DNA from 3 places in the Ruegeria sp. ABV3_008 genome. Region 3 is predicted to be linked to each of the others. Evidence: riboswitches for the same ligand, from Rfam matches in the RefSeq annotation. Region 3 holds a riboswitch; each other region holds the start of a gene.

Region 1 (4,998 bases), on a different contig from region 3:
GCCGGGTCGCTCAAGATCGACGTGTCCGAACACGTTGATAAACGCACCCTGCGCTTCATGGGGCCGGGTGCGGCCTACGCACACATCGCGATGGGACAGGCGATTGCCGATTCCGGGCTGTCCGAGGAACAGGTCATCAATCCGCGCACCGGACTGGTTGCCGGGTCCGGCGGACCGTCCACCAGCGCGATGCTGACCGCGCATCAGACGGTGCTGAAGAACGGCGCCACCAAGCGGATCGGGCCTTTTGCCGTGCCGAAATGCATGTGTTCCACGATTTCCGCGAACCTTGCCACTGCCTACAAGATCAAGGGTATCAACTACTCGATCACCTCGGCGTGCTCGACTTCGCTGCATTGCATCGGCAACGCGGCGGAACAGATCATGCTGGGCAAGCAGGACGTGATGTTCGCGGGTGGCGGCGAGGAGCTGGACTGGACCCTGTCCTGCCTGTTCGACGCAATGGGCGCGATGTCGTCGAAGTATAACGACACTCCGCAGAAAGCCTCGCGTGCGTTCGATCAGGACCGCGACGGCTTCGTGATTTCGGGTGGCGGCGGCATTGTCGTGCTTGAGGATCTGGACCATGCGCTGGCGCGCGGTGCCAAGATCTACGCCGAGGTGACCGGCTACGCCGCAACCTCGGACGGTCATGACATGGTGGCCCCATCCGGCGAAGGCGGTGAGCGCGCGATGCGCCTAGCGCTGTCGACCCTGCCCGAAGGCCGCAAGGTTGGCTACATCAACGCGCACGGCACCTCGACCCCGGTTGGGGACGTGGGCGAGGTTGAAGCCGTGCGTCGCATCTTCGGCGAAGGTCAGGTACCTCCGATCTCATCCACCAAGTCGATGACCGGGCACGCACAGGGCGCGGCTGGCGCGCTTGAGGCGATCTTCTGCCTGCTCATGCTGGACAATGATTTCATAACTCCGTCGATCAATGTCGACACACTAGCCGAAGGCATCCAGCCCGGTGAAATTGCAACTCAAGTGGTTGAAAATGCAGGTTTGGATTCGGTCATGACCAACAGCTTCGGCTTTGGTGGCACGAACGGATCCATGATCCTGTCAAAGTATAACGGGTGAACGAGATGTCGGAAGTTCTAAAAGGGAAACGCGGCCTGATCATGGGTGTCGCCAATGACCGGTCGATTGCCTGGGGTATCTCGAAAGCGATGCATGAAGCAGGGGCTGAGCTGGCTTTCACCTATCAGGGCGACGCGTTCGGGAAGCGTCTGCAGCCATTAGCGGAAAGCCTCGGCAGCGACTTCATGGTGGATGCGGATGTCACCGATGACGCCTCGCTGGATCGCGCTTTTGGCGAGTTGGGCGAACGCTGGCCCACCATCGACTTTGTCGTCCACGCGATTGCCTATTCGGACAAGAACGAGCTGACAGGCCGGTTTCTGAACACCACAAGGGCCAATTTCAAGCACTCGATGGATGTGTCGGCCTACTCGTTCATCGAGGTCGCCCGCCGCGCCTATCCGCTGATGAAGGACAATGGCGGCTCGCTGCTGACACTGACCTATCAGGGCTCGAATCGTGTGGTTCCGAACTACAACGTGATGGGCGTTGCCAAGGCCGCGCTGGAATCGGCGACACGCTATCTTGCCAACGATCTCGGCCCAGAGGGCATCCGCGTGAACGCGATTTCGCCCGGTCCGATGAAGACCCTGGCTGGGGCTGCAATCGGCGGCGCGCGCAAGACGTACAAGTTCTGCGACCAGAATGCACCGATGCGCTCGAACGCTACGCTGGAGGCCGTCGGCGGCACAGCGGTTTACCTGACCTCGGACGCGGGGGCTTGCACCTCGGGTGAGATCATCCGGGTGGATGGCGGTTTCCACGTGCTTGGAATGCCACAGCCGGATTTCATGTGACCATATCTTTCCCAGACGCCGCCAAGATTTGACCATCTTTCGGCGTCAGGGATATGGGCATGAGCAAAACCGACCAGATCCTTGCCAGCAATACGCGTGGCACCCAGACCAAACGGAAAACGGGGTTCCTGAGCCCCCGCGCCCGTGTTCTGCTTTTGACGCTGACCACATTGCTGGTCTTGTTCGTGTTCCTCACGCAACCGCAGGTCCGCGCAGCGCTTGACGGGCTTTGGGGCTAATCCCCCAACCCTTCAGTTCACTGAGACAACCTCGATATCGAAAATCAGGTCCTGACCAGCCAGCGGGTGATTGGCGTCCAGCGTCACCGTGGCCTCGTTCGCTTCGACAACCGTAACAGGCAGCGCCTGACCGTCGGGGGTCTGCATCTGCAACTGGGTTCCAGGCTCTAGCGGGATGTCATCCGGAATACCCTCACGCGGGATGTCCTGCCGCATCGCCGGGTTGATCGGGCCATAAGCGTCGACACAGGCAATCTCGACCCGTTTCTTGTCGCCAACCGCCAGTCCTGGCATGGCACTGTCGAGGCCGGGAATGATCTGGCCCGAACCGACAACGAATTCCAGCGGATCGCGCCCGTCCGAGCTGTCAAAGACGGTGTCGTCCAGCAGCGTGCCGGTATAGTGGATGCGAACTGTGTCGCCTTGTTTGATCTCAGACATTGGGCCTCCGGGGCTTGTGGGGAATAGGGCGCCGAACACAAGCGCGCTACGCCGGAGTCTGACGCCGCGCAGGATGCATCCATCTGATTCTGATGTCCAGATTGCGTTGTAAACGCGCGCATTCTCTGGTCGTCGCTTGCAAGCACGTCTTCGCTAAAAACGATACCCGGTTGGCAGAACAAGAACACCCGATCCTATCGACAGGATGTTATCGCTAAGGGTTGAAATAGAGATTGACCGGTAATGGGAATCTCTGTCATCAGCATCCTTATGTCCGGTTCCGGGTTCGCCGGAGAAAAGGGAATGCGGTGCGGGGAATTCTGATCCACCCAATGCCGCAACTGCCCCCGCAACTGTAGGCGGTGAGCAGGGCTGACACGCCACTGGGTTCCACCCGGGAAGGCCAGCCCCATGCTTTGACCCGCAAGTCAGGAGACCTGCCGGATATACACCCTCGGAAGGGGTGTGTCACCGATGCCGGGGTGTGCATTGGGCCAATGCCCTCTTTTCGGGCAAATGGTCTCGTTCACCTCGATATCAAGCAAGAAACGTGCCGGGGTTGGCACGAAGGACGAAGGAAAGACCTTGTGAAGAAACTGTTTTGCACGGCTGCTGCTGCGCTGGCGATTCCAGCGATGGCGCACGCACATTTTCTGCTGGAATACACCACGGACACGCTGATCGAGGCACCGGGCGACGTGCCGGTCAAGTTGATCTTCTGGCACCCGTTTGAAAACGGCCATGTCATGGATCTGGAAAAGCCGCAGGAATTCTATGTGATCCACAACGGCGAAAAGACCGACCTGCTGGACACGCTGGAACCCATCCGCTTTTCGAGCCCAGAGAACGAAGGTGCGGCCTTCCAGGGATCTGTTCCGGTCAAGCGTTCGGGCGACTACGTAATGGTCACTGTGCCTCAGCCCTACTACGAAGAGGCCGAGGATATTTATATCCAGCAGATCACCAAGGCGTTCCTGAACCGCAACGAACTGCCGACCGATTGGATGAACCCTGCAGGTCTGGCGACTGAGATCGTACCGCTGAACAAGCCCTACAACATCATCGCAGGCTCGACCTTCACCGGTCAGGTTCTGGCAAATGGCGAACCGGTTGCCGGCGCTGAGATCGAGATCGAATATATGGCCGCCAAACCCAGTTTCGACAGCCAAGCCTCGTCCGATCCCACTGTTTCGCCGATGCCGGGTGGTGCTGTTGTCGCCCTTTCCGACGCGAATGGCTATTTCTCCTTCGGTGTCCCGAAAGCTGGTTACTGGGGCTTTGCCGCCCTGGGCGCTGGTCCTGAAACCGAACATGAAGGCAAAGAGCTGAGCCAGGACGCGGTGATCTGGATCCGCGCCTGGGACATGGAGTAACCACAGATGCACATCGTCGACGGAGCCCTGTCCAACCCGGTGGTCATCGGCGGAGCCGTTGCCGCCGCTGGTGGGGTCGCAATGGGCCTCAGGTCGCTGGATCTGGACCGCATCCCCACAGCAGGGGTGCTAGCGGCCAGTTTCTTCGTGGCCTCTCTGATCCACGTGCCGATTGGGCCGTCGTCGGTGCATCTGATCCTCAACGGTCTGGCCGGGCTTTTGCTTGGCTGGGCCGCCTTCCCGGCCCTGTTTGTGGGTCTGCTCCTGCAGGCAGTCTTTTTCGGCTTCGGCGGGCTTACGGTGCTGGGGATCAATACGCTTAACATCGCCTTTCCGGCCGTTCTGGCGGGGCTGCTGTTCCGCCCCCTGATCGGGCGCGGTTCGCCGGTCCATGGAGCGATTTGGGGTGGCATAGGTGGTGCCTTTGCCATTGCAGCCACGACCGTCATGGTGGGCATTTCATTGGCCCTTTCAGGGGACGAATTCCTCCCTGCCGCCAAGCTGGTCTTCTTTGCCCACATCCCGGTTATGATAGTCGAGGCCGTCCTGACCGGATTTGCCGTTCTTCTCGCGCGAAAAGTCAAACCTGAACTGTTCCTGACAAGGCCCGCCACATGAGAAAGATTGCGCTCATCCTGGCCCTATGCGCGGCCCCTCTGCCCGCGCTGGCCCATAAGGTGATTGCCGGAGTCTTTGCGTCCGGCGATGCGATCGAAGGGGAAATCGGCTTCTCCAACGGCACCATGGCGACCGATACCGAGGTCGTCGTGACCGATCCAAACGGGGTCGAGCTGGGTCGAGCCACGACCGACGCCGACGGGTTCTTCATCTACACACCCACCGCACCCGTCGCCCATACCTTCTTTGCCGACCTTGGCGCCGGTCACGTGGCCGAGGTCACCATGCCCGTCGAGGACGTCGCCAAGATCATGGGCGTCGCCGTCCAGAACACGCCGTCAGCGTCGCCAGCGCCTGCCTCGGGTGGTGTCAAAGTGGCCTCCCTCAGCGATGAGGAACGTCAGGCCATTGCGGCCGCCGTGCGTGACGAAATACGCCCCCTGC
Region 2 (4,998 bases), on a different contig from region 3:
GTCGAGCGCGTTACGGCGAAGATATCGAACGCCTGATTAGGACGACCATGGAGGCCGTTCATCTACTTTAGGGAAGAACGCAATTATCCCCCAAGGATAAGGGGAAATGCGACGGCTCCGGCACTGCGTCGATGACATTGGAGGAGTTCGAAGACTGGCTGCACCCGGAGATATGCCGTTATCACAACACCCATCACACCGGGTTGCGGCGAGAACCGATGGCGGCATGGGCGATCCTCGGTTGTAGTGACGCAGACAGAAAAGTTGTTAATGCCGAGGCGTTTCGCATCAGCGTACTTCCTTTTGAATGTCGTCGGTTGTCGCTACGCATTCAGTCCCATGATCGGTCGTGGTAACCGAAAGGTAACCATCAAGCACGAACCCCGCTATATGTCCCGGATCTAGACTGTAATTGACGATAGAACGAACCTAGTTACGCGCAACAAGAACCTGTCGCGTCTCGGAATTCGCCTTGGGAGGCGCGGTGCGCGCGGACCTGAAAATAGGCGTGTCATGGCGAGCCGATCCCGGAGGCAATGCTGTTTCAGATTATTGAAGAACAAAGATGTTTCGCGTGAGCTGTTTCCACTTCATCGCCTACCACCTGCTTCAGCTCAGTCTCACGTAGAAACTTAAAAATTTTTTCGTCTGATGGTTGCTTCTTCGCCCTGCCAAATCCCCGTCTCGCACTCGGTGTATTTGCAAAGTTTTCGAGGGCTAGGGCTCATGTGTCCTTCCTGCCTGAGTATGGACTCTTTTCCAGACTTAGAGTCAAAACACGTATTGAAACTGAGCTAACAACCGACCAGCAAATATGAAATCTCAGATGGAAGTTCTCGATCAAGGATCAGCCTGACGCATGTGCCTACCTAACCTCACGCTTTGCAGAACCTGCCGCGACGCGGATTCCACCCTTTATGATCAATTAGCCGCAACGCTGGAGGCATCGGGGGTGCAAGCCGAGTTGCAGCAAGTGGATTGCATGTCCGGTTGTCACCGACCACAGACGTTGGCGGTGCGACAAAGCGGCAAGACCGCCTATCTTTTCGGTGAGGTTACGGTTGTCGATCTTCCGGACATAATGATCTTCATGCGGATGTATGAGGACAGTACTGACGGCGACTTCGCTGACGCCAGGAAGCTAGGTAAGCTACGTTTCAAGGCGATTGCACGTATACCGGCACAAAAAAGATAGCCAACATGCAACTTGCCGACCAAAGCTCCGGTGTCGAGTTTTCAGCTTACAGTTTGTGTTTTTCGACTTAGCCTTCTGCACTGAACGGCTAAAATCTAAACCAAGCCTGCCATTACCTAAGATTGACCGCTGCAGAATACTATGATGTCGCTTTCGTACTTGACGGAACAAAGCACTATGGAACAATAAAGGCTTCTACGGTGTCCAAAGGTGCCTACGCACTGGGACTGAAACGGGAATGAGGACGGTGCACCAAACTACCGCACTGAAGCCTTGACCGCCCCCGCGACTGTGAGCGGCGAGCGGCCTTCCAATACCACTGGCGTAATGGCGCTGGGAAGGGGGAAGTCTGCTGTGACCTGCGAGTCAGGAGACCGGCCGTAGGATGGACACAACATATGCCGTCGGGTGTGACGGCGAGGAGGATTAAAATGACGACAAAAACGATCAAGGCATCCGCCGCTGGCGCATCCTTTCTGCCTGCAGTATTCGCCGTGGTTCTGGGTCTAGGGATCATTACCGTGACTGGCCATGTTCAGGCTTCTGGCCTGCATGACGCGGCTCATGATGTGCGCCACGCAACTGGCTTCCCCTGCCACTAAAACAATGTTCAGTCGTATTCTGACCAGCGGCTTGTTCGCTGGTGCAGCAGCGGGGCTGATTGCCGCCCTTCTGCAGTTGTATTTCGTGCAGCCAGTGCTACTTCACGCCGAGCTCTATGAGGGCGGCGACCTGGTGCATTTTGGCGCTGATCCCGTAACTGCGCATCCCGACCTGCCCGGCATGTTCGCCGAGCCGATGCGCGATGGTCTCAGCATTATCTTCACCATGCTTACCTACACCGGCTATGCGCTAGTCCTGGCGGCGCTGATGTCAGTAGCCGAACGTCAGGGGCATGAGATCAACGGCCGCACCGGCCTGCTTTGGGGTCTTGCGGGCTTTGTCGCCTTCCACTTTGCTCCTGGCTTGTCACTGGCTCCAGAAGTTCCCGGCGTAGCGGCAGCAGATGTGGGAGTGCGTCAGATCTGGTGGACGGTCACCGTTGCCGCAGCCGGCGTAGCCATGTGGCTGATTGCCTTTGGAGGTAACCTGGTAAGCTACCTGATTGCGGCCGTGCTGCTAATGGTACCGCATATTATCGGGGCCCCTGAGCCTGAGAGTTTCTCTGGGCCGGTTCCGACCGAGATCGGGGCGCTTTTTGCTGCCCGGGCCTTCGGCATCGGCATGGCCGCCTGGGCACTCTTAGGCAGTTTCACCGGCCACTTCTGGCAGACAGAAGGCAAGCGCGCAGGCGCTGCAGTCTGATCGCGCTCCTCCATTGCTACCCCGCTGGTTACACCGGCGGGTTTTTTTTATTGAGGATGACAAGATGTCCCGTTCTCTTGCTCTCTTTGCCATCGGACTTGTCTTTGGCGGCGGTGCTGGCTTTGTGATTGCCGCCAGCAGCGGTAGCACCTTTGAGAGCCATGACCATACTGACCCGGCCCAACACGGCGGCAACATGGAGATGGCAGCGCACGACCACTCCGCTGCCACTAATCTGCCTGCCGACAGCGACGCCCCCAGTGTGGCGATCCAGATGATTAAGGATCCTATGGCGGGCTGGAATCTGCGTGTGACACCGCAGAACTTTCGCTTTGCTCCGGAAAATGCCTCCACGGCTGACGTTCCAGGCGAAGGTCACGCGCATGTTTATATCAACGGCGAAAAGCTGGGCCGCCTTTATGCCAATTGGTTACACCTTCCGTCGCTCCCCGATGGCGATGTTGAAGTAAAAGTTTCTCTCAATGGCAACAGCCACAGCCCTCTGATGGTTGAGGGTGTGCCCGTGGAGGCCAAAGTGACCGTGCAGCCTGACGGCGATGACTCCTGATTGACATTCCTGGCTGAGAAGACAACTACGCGGATTCAGCGGGTCTAAGCGGCAAGTACAGCGTGCGCGCGGGTTTTTGCCGCTCTGTATCCAAGGACAGATAAGCTGTTGCAAAGCCGCGCCGAATTCCCGTCTTGTTCCTTTGGCTTGCATCGTCGGAAACCGAAAACATGAAGCAACTACAATGGGCATTTCGGTTCTTTCCATTGCTTTTTTGACCCAGTCCAAAGCAAACTCGATCAAATCAGAGTTCACGCCACCGCGCACCTGATCGACTGGATAAACTAAGCGTTACCTGAAACCTCTTGAAGCTCTAGCTGCTAGAGGCTTTAAGACTCGAATTTGATCGTGAAAATGCGATGCAAATACATTGAACTTGTGAACCAGGCTGAGATCTATGCTGACAAGGCGCTATTTCATTCAATCAACCACTGCGCTGTTTTCCGCGTCTGCGGCCAGTCCATTGATCGCCAAAACATGGCCAACCTCGTCGCAAAAGACCTATTGGGACAGCCAGGTCACGCCATTTGATTACGATCCAGCGACCTCAAATCCATGGGGCGTTCATGACCGTTTTTTACCACGACGTGTCGTAGCAAATGATGGTTTGGTTCCTGGTGACATCCATGTCGATGCGGTCGCGCGCTATCTTTACCATATCGAGGAAGGCGGGACCGCAATGCGCTATGGCGTTGCGATCGCGCGAGGGAACCTTTACGAGCCCGGAACCTATGCTATCCGGCGCAAGGTCGAGTGGCCACATTGGACGCCAACGGCTTCAATGATCGAGCGCAACCCCGAATACGCGGAATTTCGGGATGGTATGGAACCCGGGCCAAGTAATGCTCTCGGCTCTCGAGCCCTTTATCTATACGTTGGAAATCGAGATACATATCTCAGAATTCACGGCACGCCTCAGCCTAGAAGCATCGGTGGTCGCGCAAGTTCTGGATGTGTTAGAATGATCATGGCCCATATCAATGATCTCTACCCACATGTAAGAATCGGCTCGACCGCATATTTATACTCGGCCGAAGATAGCGTCACAGCCCGCTCATAAATTTTGGGCAGCGTAGGTGGACGTCGTCGCCCTCTTTTTTATCAGGCGTCTCGCGCGGCGCAGATCGGAGCGCCATTCGTCGCGCGCAATGGTACCAATGTCGTCTCGACAGGTCCGCTGTGCTCATACCAGAAGCAATTGTCTTCTGGCAAAAGGCGTGCCGTGGCCAGATCCTGCCCCGGCCCTGCCAGCGCAACGACTGAATCTGGCACGTTGCCTGGTTCAAGTGCTTTGCTTTTGGCCCCAGTGAACTGGGCTGAGCAACCGGCAGTAATCGAGACTAACGTGATGGTAATTGCGATCCGTTTCTGCATTGACCTGTTCCAGAATTTTTTGCGTCCTCTGCGACTAGATTGCATCCACGCGACCAGCCCGCAAGAAGGAATGGAGTGTCGGTATCACGCGCAAGGAACCCGGATGCTAAAAAATTCAGAAAGGTATTGAAGCTCTAGTTACTGTAGGAACTACTTACAAAGGACCATAGAGATTCTTGAGGTCCGATCATGTCATCCGATACCCATAGCCACGACCATGGCCACGAAAACAAACATGGTCACCACGCATGCAGTAGTGGCGGGTGTGGCGCCATCGCCCCCGCCGGTCCAATTCCTGACGGCGGTAGAAGCTTTCAGGTCTCTGGCCTCGATTGCGCCGAAGAGGTTGTGATCCTGAACCGGGTTATCGGCCCGAAAGTTGGTGGTGAAGAGCATCTCGCTTTTGATGTCATCAACAGTCGAATGACGCTTCTTGAAAGTGCTGCCAAGCTTTCTGACGAAGACGTCATGCTGCTGGTTGCCTGCACCGGTATGAACGCCAAACCTTGGGATGACGGAAATGCCGCCCTGGATCAGGCGGCGCATATTGCGCGTC
Region 3 (4,998 bases):
CAGAATTTGAGCAAACACGTGAATGTTGCCGAATAGAATCAACTATCCGTGAGAAAACCTGTGCTGCCCAAACTTCCCGAAGCGCGTATAGGGGCAATAAATATATGATATAAATACAAAAATTTTAAAATCTGAAACCGCAGGTGGCCATAACCGTCCTGCAGTTTCAGCCTGAGACTTCCCGTTCACACCTCAACTTCAACCTTGCCGATCGGGTTCGAACAGCACGCCAGAATGTAGCCTGCTGCGATGTCATCCTCGGAGATTCCGCCGTTGTGGACCATGTGAACCTCACCCGAGGTCTTTTTGACTTTGCAGGTACCACAAACGCCAAAAGTACATCCCGAGGCAATGTTCAATCCAACCGCTCGTGCAGCGGCCAGAACCGTATCCGTCTCGGCAACTTTGGCGGTTACACCCGAGGTCACAAACACGATTTCGGCGGCGCTGTCATCGTCTGGAACGATATCATCCAGATCGGGCTGATCCGCTTCGGTCTCAACCGGAGCTCCAAAGCTTTCCTGATTATAGTTGTCCATGTCAAAGCCAAGGCCCGACAGAGCTTCACGGACAGCCTGCATGAACGGCTCCGGACCGCAGCAATAGACCTCACGGTCCAGATAGTCTGGGGCCATCAGGCCCAGCATCAGCTGGTTAAACTGACCCTGGTAGCCGGTCCAGGGGCTGTAACAGTCAGCTTCCTCCACAACAAACTTCAAATCCAAACCCGGCGTCCGACTTGCCATCTGCTCCAACCGTTGACGGAAGATGATCTCGGACGGACGTTTGGCGCAGTTGATGAAGACGACATCCAAATCGCGGCCTTCGTCCCACATGCAGGTCGTCATCGACATCATAGGCGTGATACCCGAACCCGCCGAGATGAACAGATACTTGGCGGCGGCGCTTTCAGCATTGGTGAACAGGCCCGCCGGGCCAATCGCCCGCATCCGCATACCTGGCAGCAGATTGTTCAGCATCCAGCGAGTGCCGATGCTGTCCGGTTGCGCCTTGGCCGTAATCGTGATGGACCGTGGACGCGATGGGGATGACGATATCGTATAGGTCCGATGCACAACGCCTCCCGGCTGCCCCGGTGCCGGAATCTGGAGCGTTAGGAACTGACCTGGATGGTAGGCGAACAAGGCCCCGGAAGGAGCGCGGAACGTAAAGCTGGCGGTGTTTGGCGTCTCGGGCACGACCGAGACGCATTCCAGCGTCTCGTCATCCTGCCAGACCGAGGCAACAGCGTTCAGATCTTTCATCTCCGTCACTCCGCCGCCATCGTGTCAGGTGCAAGGTGACGCGCCAAAGCGCTGCAATACCAATCGGTGAATTGCAGAACACCGGATTCCTGGATCCCAGAATACGGTCCCGGCACATAGGCGGGGCTGTTGATGCCCATCTGGTTGTCTTCCACCACACGGCGATCTTCGTCATTGGTGGCCATCCAGACCTCGGTCAGACGCTTGACGTCATAGTCGACCCCTTCGACCGCATCCTTGTTGACCAGCCATTTCGTGGTGACTTCGGTCTCGGTCGGGCTGACCGGCGTGATCCGGAAAACAATCGAATGATCGGCCAGGAAGTGGTTCCACGTGCTGGGATAGTGGAACTTCAACAACGTCCCCGCATCCGCAAAGGGCGAACGGCCAAGAAAGCGACGCACCGCGGATTTACCGTCCAGAGTGTAGCTTTCCGCCCCTTCCTTCAGCGGCATGCGCGCCAGGCGGTATTGCCCGTCATCATGCAGATAGAACTGCGACGGCATTCCCGCAGCCTCGCAACGGTCGAAGTGAGTTTGCATGAAGGCCGGGGTTTCACCCCCTTCGATACCGGTTACTGAGGGATCATCAGGGAAGGTCCGGCACAGCGAAGGGTGGTTGCCGCCGCAGTGATAGCACTCGCGGTTGTTTTCCCAAACCAGCTTCCAGTTGCCGTTCTCGATGATCGTGCTTTCAAAAGCGACCTTGGCGTTGCCTAGATCATGCGGCTCCAGATAGGGGCGTGCTTTGTTGGCGAAGGTGTCGAAATCAGGCGCTTCATCTGCAAGACAGATATAGACCAGCCCTGCCAGTTCACGGCAGTGAACGGTTTTCAGCCCATGTTGTTTCGGGTCGAAATCAGGCCCCATATCACGGGCCCATAGCAATGAACCATCAAGCTCATATGTCCACTGGTGATAAGGACAGACCAGTTTAGGCGAGTTGCCCTTGGCGGCCTTGCAGATGATCGACCCGCGATGGCGGCAGGTATTGTGGAAGGCCCGAATCTGGTTGTCCGCGCCGCGCACAATGATCACGCGGTATGCGCCCACAGTGTAGGTCACGTAGTCGCCTGTTTTCACCAGTTCACATGCCGGAATGGCAAATAGCCAGTTGCGGTAGTGGATGGCCTCAAGATCGGTCTGAAAGACATCTGGATCGGTGTAGAACGCCTGTTCAAGGGCATAGGCCGGGTTTCGACGCGCCAACAGGCTTCGAACGTTGCTCACTTCTGGCTCTCCTGCCGCGCCCCGCGGCTTAGCTTGGGCAGATGACACCAGAGGCCAGTCCGGAGCCGTGCGAGGATCACGTCCGAAACTTGTGCCCCCACCGCCACCCGCGGTTTGACATATATGCAAGGCTGGTTTCCGGACTTGAAAGGGGCTTACGCCCGGTGTCGACACCTTCCCGGGATCCTCGTCCCAGTGGTCACCTGTCGAACCTGACCTTCCTTACCGTTGCGGGGGCAGCGCCGGAATTGCACCGGCTTCCCAATTCTCTGCCGCCTGAGAATCAGACAGCAGCACCTCACATGCGCAACCTACTCGTGGATGGAATCTCGGCTGAAAGCCTTGCGACATTTCCAGAAACAAAACAGACATGGCCAGCAAAAATGGAGACCTGAAACAGGGCTGCGGTTTGAGGCAAGAACAAAAAACTAAATTCACTCGTGTTGTGATATGTCCCAGAGATGCGCGTGCATGAAGGGCGCAATCGCAAGTGTTTTTCCCCCCAGTTTTTCAACCGATCCTGCAGTGAGCTCAAGCGTCATCCATGCCTCGGGGATCGTCAGAAGGTCAGGATATGGTGTCTCTTTGTCAGTCGGGACAAACCCGAACAAGGGGTAGAAAGTCGGTACTCCCAACACGAAGACAGCGTCTGTTCCAATGGACCTCAAGTGCATGATGCCGGTCTCCATCATCTCTCTGCCAACTCCTAGGCCTTGATACTCGGGGGAGACACCGCAGGGCGCAAGAAGATAGCATTTAACGTCCGGGTGACCCTGGAAGACAAACGGGGTGAACATGACATTGCCCGCGATCTGCCCCTTGCGCCTTATGCTGATTGAAATCGTTTCCGGATGCTCAAGGAGATCTTCGGCGAGTTGAGCGATTTCTTCACCTTCCGCTTCGCCAAAAGCCAGCCTATGCACATTCAAGATAGCATCGGTTTCTGAACGGCTCATGATCCATCCCTATCCTTAGCTAAACAGTTTGCGCCGCGTCATACGGCGCGAGATTACCCAAACGACGCCCCAGAGGTCGCATTGGGCAAGCTTCGGCAAGACGAACCGCTCAGGTCAATATGTTTCTTCGTACAATCGGCAGCGTGCGTCTGTGTCCAGATGTTCGGTTGTCGCAATCTCGGATTGCTTGTGAGCTTGGTACACCTCGGCAAAGCCTGCGGGGAACCAGCCGGTCACAACCGGGTTGGAAACGAACCGGTCGAGCGCATCTTCCAAAGTCTGAGGCAAGCGCACCAGCCCCCTTTGGTTCAGTTCTGCGACGTCCAACAGCGAAAGATCCTCTTCGGTTGGAACGGGCGCGGGTAGCCCCTCTTCGATCCCCTGCGTCCCGGCCATGACAACCGCCGCAAGCGCCAGATGAGGCGAAGCTGCAGCATCCGCCGCACGGTATTCGATGTTGAACTGCCCGGCGATCGAGGCTGGGTCTTTTGCGGTCACCGGGCAAATCCGCAAGGAAGCCTCGCGGTCGCGAAAACCCAGATTGTTGAAAGCCGCAGACCATCGATGCGGTGTCAGGCGTTCATACGAGATCACCGAAGGCGCTGTCAGAGCCAGGATCGCATCCAGATATTTCAACACTCCGGCGGCGAAGGCACTTGTCAGGTCCGACATGCCGCAGGGCCCGTCATCGGCGTAGGTCAGCGGCGCGCCATGATCATCCACAAAGCTCATATGGATATGGACCCCATTCCCAACGCTCGCGACATCGCGAATAGGGGTAAAGGTGGCCCGCTCGCCATAGGCCCGTGCGGTCGCATAGGTCAGTTCGCGCACCATGATGGCCGCGTCCGCCGCGCGAACACCCAGCTCGGGGCCGATGACGACCTCATATTGGTTTGGGCCATATTCCTTCATGATCGAATCCGGCTTCAGACCGACCTGAGAAATCGCGTTGATCAAGGTCTCGCACAGATCCCGCTGCAGGCCAAAGCCCCGGTGACCATAGGCTTCGTTGGCCTGGCTTGGCGGATCTTTCAGCTGGAACTCATGCTCGAACGCAGCCAATAAATTTGCCCCTGAGACCTTGTGCAGCCGCTCCAGCGCCGCCCTCAAAAGACTGCGCGTGCAGAAGTCCCACGGGTCTCCATCCAGCGTGACGATATCGCCCATAAGAAAGTGCAGGCCGGAGTCTTCGCCGAACTCGACCTTTGCCTCGGCCGTGGCGTCCGGGATCAGAAGAAGATCGCCCAGCGCGCCAAACGGGCTTTCGGCAATTCCGTCAAAGCAGTTGATCTGAACATTCGTTGGTGTCCACCCGACCCCGCGCTGCAACCGCTTGTTCAGTTGATCCGCCGGAAAGGCCTTGCCCCGTAATTTACCGGCAAGGTCAGAGGTGGCGACAAACATCAAGGGGGTTTTGGGCATCATGGGTTGGGGTCCTGATTGTGGGATCGCATGGCATCCCAGGCTTCGATGCGGGATTTCGTCTGGTCCCAGTTGTCTTCGGCAATACGCGTCACCAACGCCTCGGTGACGGCAAGGGCCGCT

What was found. Region 3 has a riboswitch for cobalamin ahead of ACXAH8_RS04455 (aromatic ring-hydroxylating oxygenase subunit alpha). Riboswitches for the same ligand answer to the same signal wherever they lie in the genome.
Region 1: it holds a riboswitch for cobalamin, as region 3 does, so the genes downstream of both, ACXAH8_RS11930 (DUF4198 domain-containing protein) here and ACXAH8_RS04455 (aromatic ring-hydroxylating oxygenase subunit alpha) in region 3, are expected to answer to the same signal.
Region 2: it holds a riboswitch for cobalamin, as region 3 does, so the genes downstream of both, ACXAH8_RS18595 (CbtB domain-containing protein) here and ACXAH8_RS04455 (aromatic ring-hydroxylating oxygenase subunit alpha) in region 3, are expected to answer to the same signal.

What each region holds. Positions count from the first base shown of each region.
Region 1 is NZ_JBSWYP010000006.1:70,725-75,722, forward strand. It holds gene fabB (beta-ketoacyl-ACP synthase I) at 1-1,086, shown strand, start outside; gene ACXAH8_RS11915 (enoyl-ACP reductase FabI) at 1,092-1,883, shown strand; gene ACXAH8_RS11920 (hypothetical protein) at 1,943-2,122, shown strand; gene ACXAH8_RS11925 (FKBP-type peptidyl-prolyl cis-trans isomerase) at 2,135-2,563, opposite strand; cobalamin riboswitch at 2,822-3,022, shown strand; gene ACXAH8_RS11930 (DUF4198 domain-containing protein) at 3,151-3,936, shown strand; gene cbiM (cobalt transporter CbiM) at 3,943-4,554, shown strand; gene ACXAH8_RS11940 (Ig-like domain-containing protein) at 4,551-4,998, shown strand, end outside.
Region 2 is NZ_JBSWYP010000012.1:54,473-59,470, forward strand. It holds gene ACXAH8_RS18590 (DUF1636 family protein) at 860-1,195, shown strand; cobalamin riboswitch at 1,377-1,592, shown strand; gene ACXAH8_RS18595 (CbtB domain-containing protein) at 1,627-1,797, shown strand; gene ACXAH8_RS18600 (CbtA family protein) at 1,802-2,500, shown strand; gene ACXAH8_RS18605 (hypothetical protein) at 2,565-3,068, shown strand; gene ACXAH8_RS18610 (L,D-transpeptidase) at 3,466-4,128, shown strand; gene ACXAH8_RS18615 (hypothetical protein) at 4,170-4,442, opposite strand; gene ACXAH8_RS18620 (heavy metal translocating P-type ATPase) at 4,632-4,998, shown strand, end outside.
Region 3 is NZ_JBSWYP010000002.1:72,624-77,621, reverse strand. It holds gene ACXAH8_RS04460 (FAD-binding oxidoreductase) at 186-1,265, opposite strand; gene ACXAH8_RS04455 (aromatic ring-hydroxylating oxygenase subunit alpha) at 1,271-2,494, opposite strand; cobalamin riboswitch at 2,607-2,810, opposite strand; gene ACXAH8_RS04450 (GNAT family N-acetyltransferase) at 2,929-3,450, opposite strand; gene ACXAH8_RS04445 (type I glutamate--ammonia ligase) at 3,565-4,875, opposite strand; gene ACXAH8_RS04440 (MurR/RpiR family transcriptional regulator) at 4,875-4,998, opposite strand, start outside.